Regions from separate parts of the Pseudomonas sp. LS1212 genome, predicted to be linked through region 1. Evidence: riboswitches for the same ligand, from Rfam matches in the RefSeq annotation. Region 1 holds a riboswitch; each other region holds the start of a gene.
What was found. A riboswitch is a leader RNA that binds a small molecule or an ion and turns the genes downstream of it on or off. The one in region 1 is predicted to bind cobalamin.
Positions count from the first base shown of each region.

Region 1 (2,256 bases):
ATCAAAATCAGGTCAGCTTCGGCAGCAGCCTCCCAGAGCAGACGCCGACTCTCGTCGGCACCGACCATCCACAGGTCCAGCTGATACACCGGCGCACCACTGGCGCGCTCGAGGATCATCGGGTCGAGGAAGTCCGGGCCGCACTTGAACACCCGCACCTTGCGCCCCTGGTTACGGTGCAAGCGGGCCAGTGCGGCGGTCACGGTGGTCTTGCCCTGGCCGGAAGCCGGCGCGGCGATCAACACCGCCGGGCAATGACGCGCATCACTCATAGTTCGATGCCTTTCTGGGCACGAATGCCGGCCTGGAACGCGTGCTTGAGCATGCCCATTTCCGTGACGGTATCGGCCAGTTCGATCATTTCGGGCTTGGCGGCGCGGCCGGTCACTACCACATGCTGCATGGGTGGGCGTGCCTGCAGGTCGCCGAGCACCTGATCGAGGTCGAGGTAGCCGTGCTTGAGGGCGATGTTCAGCTCGTCGAGCACCACCAGACTGATCGACGGATCGCTCAGCAACTGGCGGGCCACCGCCCAGGCTGCTTCGGCCGCGGCGATATCGCGCTGGCGATCCTGGGTTTCCCAGGTGAAACCCTCGCCCATGACATGGAAGCGAACCTGCTCTGGAAAGCGCCGGAAGAACAGCTCTTCACCGGTGCTGGTGCGGCCCTTGATGAATTGCACGACACCACATTGCATGCCGTGGCCCATGGCCCGGGCGAGCATGCCGAAAGCGGAGCTGCTCTTGCCTTTGCCGTTGCCGGTCAATACCAGCAACAACCCACACTCGTTCGGCGCATTGGCAATGCGCTCGTCGATCACGGCCTTTTTGCGCAGCATGCGCGCCACATGGCGCTCATCACGTTCGGTGGTTTCAGTCATCGCAGCTCTCCGCTAACGCGCAGATGGCCGGCATCGACGAAGCACCACGACAGACGGGGCGCCAGCCCTGGCCTGGTGGCAGGAAATCGTCAATGCCGCTCTCACCCGCGCGACAGATGGATGGATCAAAGCAGACGCAGCGTGCGGCGGCCGTGCCCGGATCGGGCCCGGCGCGCGTCAGGCTGCGTGATGCCGTGGGATGTTTCAGGCCGGTCTCCGGGCTCATGAGTGGGGTGCGCACACCCAGGTCACACGCCTTCCCGGACCCGAACCGCATCCAGTGGCCACTGCGCGACCTTGACTCATTTACCGTTGCGGGGGCAGCGCCGGAATCGCGCGCCATGCACGCCCACCGGCTTCCCTGTTTCACTCCGGCAACCGAAACGATTGCAGAGCACCTGGAACAAGTCGCGAAGGTTAGAGGGTTGGGGATGGAGCGTCAATTATTGGTGGCCGATGACGTGGGCAACAAAATCTGGCGGGTAACGGCTGCCCGGTGACGCTCAGCGTTTACGGCACAGGGTCAGGCCATCGCCCAGTGGCAAGAGCGAAAGATCGACGCGCGAGTCATCCTTCAAGGCGCGATTGAGCGCCTGGATGGCCCGGGTATCGGCGCTGTCGGGTTCGCTCTGCAGCACCCGACCGCTCCATAATGTGTTATCGAAAATGGCCAGGCCGCCAACCCGCAGCAGACGCAAGGCGTATTCCAGATAAACCGGGTAGTTGGCCTTGTCGGCGTCGATGAAGATCAGGTCGAAACTGCCGCCCTGACCTTGCCCCTCCAGTTGTGCGAGGGTGTCCAATGCCGGCGCCAGGCGCAGATCGATCTTGTCGGCCACCCCCGCCTGCTGCCAATAACGCAGGGCCGTCTGGTTGTAGTCTCCCGGAAGATCACAGCAGATCAATCGCCCCTGCGCCGGCATCGCCTGAGCCATGCACAGGGCGCTATAACCGGTGAACGTGCCGACTTCAAGCAGCCGCTGCGCCCCGATCAAGCGCACCAGCAAGGCCAGGAACTGACCCTGTTCGGGCGCAACCTGCCAACGCGCCATGGGCATCGCCTGGGTTTCGGCTCGCAATTGTTGCAGCAGCGGTGTTTCGCGCAGCGAGACGTCCTGCAGGTAGTGGTACAGCGCGTCGTCCAGGTAGAGCGTTTGGGCGGTCATGCCGGCCTCCCTTTGTCAGGGGTTACGCGCCAGGCTGGTCGGCTGCAGGACGCGCTTGGCGTTGAGGTAGGTCTTCTGCCAGTAGGCATTGGACAGGTAATCCAGGCGTACCGTACCACCAGTGGCCGGCGCGTGGACAAAGCGCCCTTCGCCGACGTAGATACCGGCATGGCTGACCTGCGACCCGCCGTTGGTGGCAAAAAACACCAG
Region 1 is NZ_CP102951.1:4,342,959-4,345,214, forward strand. Features, by position in the region: gene NVV94_RS20215 (cobyrinate a,c-diamide synthase) at 1-272, opposite strand, end outside; gene cobO (cob(I)yrinic acid a,c-diamide adenosyltransferase) at 269-880, opposite strand; cobalamin riboswitch at 1,070-1,297, opposite strand; gene NVV94_RS20225 (class I SAM-dependent methyltransferase) at 1,384-2,046, opposite strand; gene NVV94_RS20230 (C40 family peptidase) at 2,062-2,256, opposite strand, start outside.

Region 2 (2,256 bases), 1.0 Mb from region 1:
CTGAGTTGGAGGAATTGATTGAACAAAAGAAAATCAAATTGGTAGGTAGGGCACCCACCTTTGAATTGGTGAAAGACTGGATCAAACAGGCTAAAGCTTTGGAAAAGATACTGTAGCCAAGGTGGGGTGACAAAAAGCGAAGTATTGCCCACCGTAACTGCCTAACAGTTACATCAGCCCGGACTGCCGACTATACTGTTCTTAGTTGGCAGCCGGTTATGCGGCACGTTAGTACGCGACGGTCCGCTTTGATCCCACACGCTCACTCCATTCATGCATTTTCTAGTTCTCGCTGGCGACGCCTAGAGTAGCTCTCTACGACGACGCGCCAGCGCCTGCTCGGCGGCTGAGCCGGCATAGCTTTCAAGGTTGCCACTATGGGTTTGCCGGACCACGGCGTTGTCGCGCCTTTGCTCATCCGTCAGGGATAACTCTTCTGCCCAGCGGGTGCGGTCAGGATCGTCTACGGGTTCAGGCAGGACAAGGGGCATGCTGTCCGGGTAGGGTGTCCGGCGACTGCCAGCGTGGGGCCTTGCAGGCTTCCTGCGGGCTAATGCCAGCTTCATGCGCTGCCTTGGGTAAAGCGAAGGCGAAGCGAATTGCAGCGTCTTTTTCGGACAGAACGTTGACTTGCGTGTTCACCTGCACATCGGCATCATCTTTGGGCATGGCTGGCATCAACCGGGCAAGGCAGTTGGTGTATCAGGTAGGTCGGGATCTTAAGTTCGTGAAACTGCTCGCGCGTGCCGACCGCCCCCTGCGGGCCGACCATCCACTCCAGCTGCACTGCCACCAGCTCCGGACGTTTGCCGATCACTGCCTCGAAGCTTGGATCGTTATCGGCCAGGCGTTCGACCTTGTCGTTCTGTGCCTTGTACTTGGCCAATACATCGTTGAACCACAACGAGGTGCCGACCAGCTTGTCGCCGAGCCCCAGGGCATAGAGCATTTCGGTGCCGGCCTGGCCGATGGTCACTGCACGGCCTGGTGCGTGCTGGAAGGTCAGCGTGCTGCCGCAGTTCTCTACAGTCAGGGGATAGTGGGTAGGGGCCGCATGGGCGAGGGCGGACAGACCCAGACCCGTGATGAGGGCGGCAAAGCGGGGCAGCAGCATGATGCAATCTCCATTTGAAGCGTACGCGGAGCGGGGGTGTACAGTCTGGAAACACATCATCGAACGCTGCCGCAGGAGCAGTGCAAGGCCGGTCACCGAGGTGACGCGCGCGGCAAGGATGTCCTTCCCGGACACCCCGCCGGTTAGTGATTTGCTTGGCCGGCAGGTCTCCTGACTGATGCGTCATCGCCTGGCTCCAGCCTTCCCGGAAGCAATCCCAGTGGCAGTTCAGGAGCAGGCTCAGCACCTACAGTTGCGGGGGCAGTTCCGTTTGATGCTGCATAAGCACCACGGATTCCCTATTAATCCCATTTGGAAACCGGCGGCGGCATGGTAGTCGATCATGCTGCCCAAGGGGGGCCCATGTGCGGATTAGAAGTATTTGAGCCGAGCGACATCGCGACCCTGGTTTAAACCGAACAGTGCAACGCTGACTATATAGAGTGCTTTCAGTAAGTAGCTGCAGAAGCTGCAAGAGCAGGGCTTGGCAACCGCCATCATTTTTGTCGTTGACAACGGTTTGAAACGCTGTAGAATTCGCCTCCCGCAACGAGAGATCGAAGCGAGTCAAGTGTTTGAAGTTAAACGAGAAAATCGAAAAACTTCTGAAAATAAACGCTTGACAGAGACAGAGGAAAGCGTAAAATGCGCACCTCGGTTGAGACGAAAGAATCAACCAACCGCTCTTTAACAACTGAATCAAGCAATTCGTGTGGGTGCTTGTGAGCTCAGACTGATAGTCAGAAAGATTATCAGCATCACAAGTGGCTACATGAGCAATCATATAGTTCATTTTGAGATTGCTGAGCCAAGTTTAGGGTTTTCTCAAAACCCAAGCAGTATTGAACTGAAGAGTTTGATCATGGCTCAGATTGAACGCTGGCGGCAGGCCTAACACATGCAAGTCGAGCGGCAGCACGGGTACTTGTACCTGGTGGCGAGCGGCGGACGGGTGAGTAATGCCTAGGAATCTGCCTGATAGTGGGGGATAACGTTCGGAAACGGACGCTAATACCGCATACGTCCTACGGGAGAAAGTGGGGGATCTTCGGACCTCACGCTATCAGATGAGCCTAGGTCGGATTAGCTAGTTGGTGGGGTAAAGGCTCACCAAGGCGACGATCCGTAACTGGTCTGAGAGG
Region 2 is NZ_CP102951.1:3,300,230-3,302,485, reverse strand. Features, by position in the region: gene NVV94_RS15410 (DUF4332 domain-containing protein) at 1-116, shown strand, start outside; gene NVV94_RS15405 (hypothetical protein) at 303-566, opposite strand; partial or broken gene NVV94_RS15400 (ABC transporter substrate-binding protein) at 701-1,114, opposite strand; cobalamin riboswitch at 1,258-1,453, opposite strand; rRNA gene NVV94_RS15395 (16S ribosomal RNA) at 1,959-2,256, shown strand, end outside.
Region 2: it holds a riboswitch for cobalamin, as region 1 does, so the genes downstream of both, NVV94_RS15400 (ABC transporter substrate-binding protein) here and cobO (cob(I)yrinic acid a,c-diamide adenosyltransferase) in region 1, are expected to answer to the same signal.

Region 3 (2,256 bases), 2.2 Mb from region 1:
CAGCGGCAGTGCCGGGCAGCTCCGGCGGCAAGCCCAGGTTTGGCGCCAGGCAGAACACGGCGAAACCGGCCAGCCCCCACAGCACGCCTTCGGAGGTGCGGCCGGGTGCACGCAGGGTATACAGCGCGGCCAGCATCAGCGCGAAGCCGACGGCGACCACCAGGTTGCCGCCAGTGGTGGAAAGTAGGCGCTGCCAGCCATCTTCCGGCGCCCAGGCTTCGGCATCGTGGCTGTGCCCGGCCGCAGCGCCGTCGGCATGCTCGTGTGCTTCGACGGCAGGGGCCGCATTTTCATAGGTTTCCGCTTGCAGGATCAGCGGGACGACCCAGAAGCTTTGCAGCAGGGTCAACAGCAGGGCGGCGAGCAGGCCGGTAAAGCCTGCAGTCCGGGCAATGCGCTTGATCATGTTGGCTGTTCTCAATGGCACGGGAAAGCGGCGCTGTGACGGGTGTCATGCGCGGCGTTGTGAACGGCTTCGATGTGCGAGAAACCGGCGAAATAGACCAGGCAGATGCCGAGCACGGAGGCGCATATGGCGACGACCAGGCGTTGGGTCTGGGTGGACGTGACGACGGCTGAGTGGCTGGCGGTAGTGATGGGCATGGCGCTTCCCTCTTGTGGTGATCGAGGCGGCCAAGCGCGAAGAACCCCTGCGCGCGAGCTCGCAGAGGTATCAACAGCGCCCGCCCACCGCGGGTTTGTCAGGTATGGTCTGGGCCGGTCTCCGGGCTTGCGAGGGGCTGGCGTGTTGCTCAAGCCTGCAAGAATCACCTTCCCATGCCGGACAGCTGGCACAGTGGATCTGATTCTTCTCTCGCTTACCGTTGCGGGGGCAGCGCCGGACTTGCCAGGTAGTGTAGTAGCACCTGACGCACCGGTTTCCCGTTTCACCCTGTGAAGGGCACCCAAACGAATCCGCGTAGGAGAGCATGGGTGGGTGGGGGGCGTCAAATGGCATGTGGGGTGTTGGTTGCTTGGGTATGCGCCTGTTCACACCTTTGTAGCCGCTGCCGAAGGCTGCGCTCGCGTGCGAAGCAGGCGCAGGATCTTGAGATTGCCAGGGGGCCTTGCGGCCCCAGCGCAGCCTGGCGGCAGCGGCTACGCCGATCGAGGTGCGCCGGACAGGGAGCCCCGCCGCGCAATCAACTCGACAGATGCGATTGACCAACCCGCAACCACTGCGTAGCCTTGCCCATTCGAGGTTCTCCAGCCTTCAAGCCGGAGCTAAGACGGGAACGCGGTCCAATGCCGCGGCTGCCCCCGCAACTGTAAGCCGTGAAAGATCCGACAATGCCACTGCACTGATGCGGGAAGGCGTCGGGCTCGCCGATCGAAAGCGATCGGCACACAGCAAGCCAGGAGACCTGCCTCGGACAGATTCTCACTACAACCGGGCGGGGTGATCCGGTGGCGAATGCGACCTCGTGCCTGGCACCGAGGTACTCGTCCTGCATGCCCGCCATCCGCCAAGGGCATCCAATGAAAACACTGGCCAAACTTCCCGTCACCATCGTCACCGGCTTCCTCGGCTCGGGCAAAACCACCCTGTTGCGACACATGCTCGACAACGCCCAGGGCCGACGCATCGCCGTCATCGTCAACGAATTCGGCGAGCTGGGTATCGACGGCGAGATCCTCAAGCAATGCAGCATCGGCTGCACTGAAGAAGAAGCCAACGGCCGGATCTTCGAACTCGCCAACGGCTGCCTGTGTTGCACCGTCCAGGAAGAATTCTTCCCCGTGATGCGCGAGCTGGTCGAGCGCCGCGGTGACCTCGATCATATCCTTATCGAAACCTCGGGCCTGGCGCTGCCAAAGCCTCTGGTCCAAGCCTTTCAGTGGCCGGAAATCCGCAGCGCCTGCACCGTCGATGCGGTCATTACCGTGGTCGATAGCCCAGCCGTCGCTGCTGGCACTTTCGCCGCCTTCCCGGATCAAGTGGATGCCCAGCGCAAGCTCGATCCGAACCTGGACCACGAATCGCCCCTGCACGAACTCTTCGCCGACCAATTGGCCAGCGCAGACCTGGTCATCCTCAACAAGGCGGACCTGATCGACGCCCAATTGCTCGCCGCCGTGCGCCGCGAAGTGGCTGAAGAACTGCCGCCGGCGGTCAAAGTGATCGAAGCCAGCAGCGGTCGCCTGCCGCTGGAGGTCCTGCTGGGTCTGGGAGCCGAGTCGGAGGCGCATATCGATGCTCGTCGTACACACCACGACCACCATGACGGCGATGATCACGACGATCATGACCACGAT
Region 3 is NZ_CP102951.1:2,167,610-2,169,865, forward strand. Features, by position in the region: gene NVV94_RS10155 (CbtA family protein) at 1-406, opposite strand, end outside; gene NVV94_RS10160 (CbtB-domain containing protein) at 418-603, opposite strand; cobalamin riboswitch at 698-924, opposite strand; cobalamin riboswitch at 1,183-1,387, shown strand; gene cobW (cobalamin biosynthesis protein CobW) at 1,480-2,256, shown strand, end outside.
Region 3: it holds a riboswitch for cobalamin, as region 1 does, so the genes downstream of both, cobW (cobalamin biosynthesis protein CobW) here and cobO (cob(I)yrinic acid a,c-diamide adenosyltransferase) in region 1, are expected to answer to the same signal.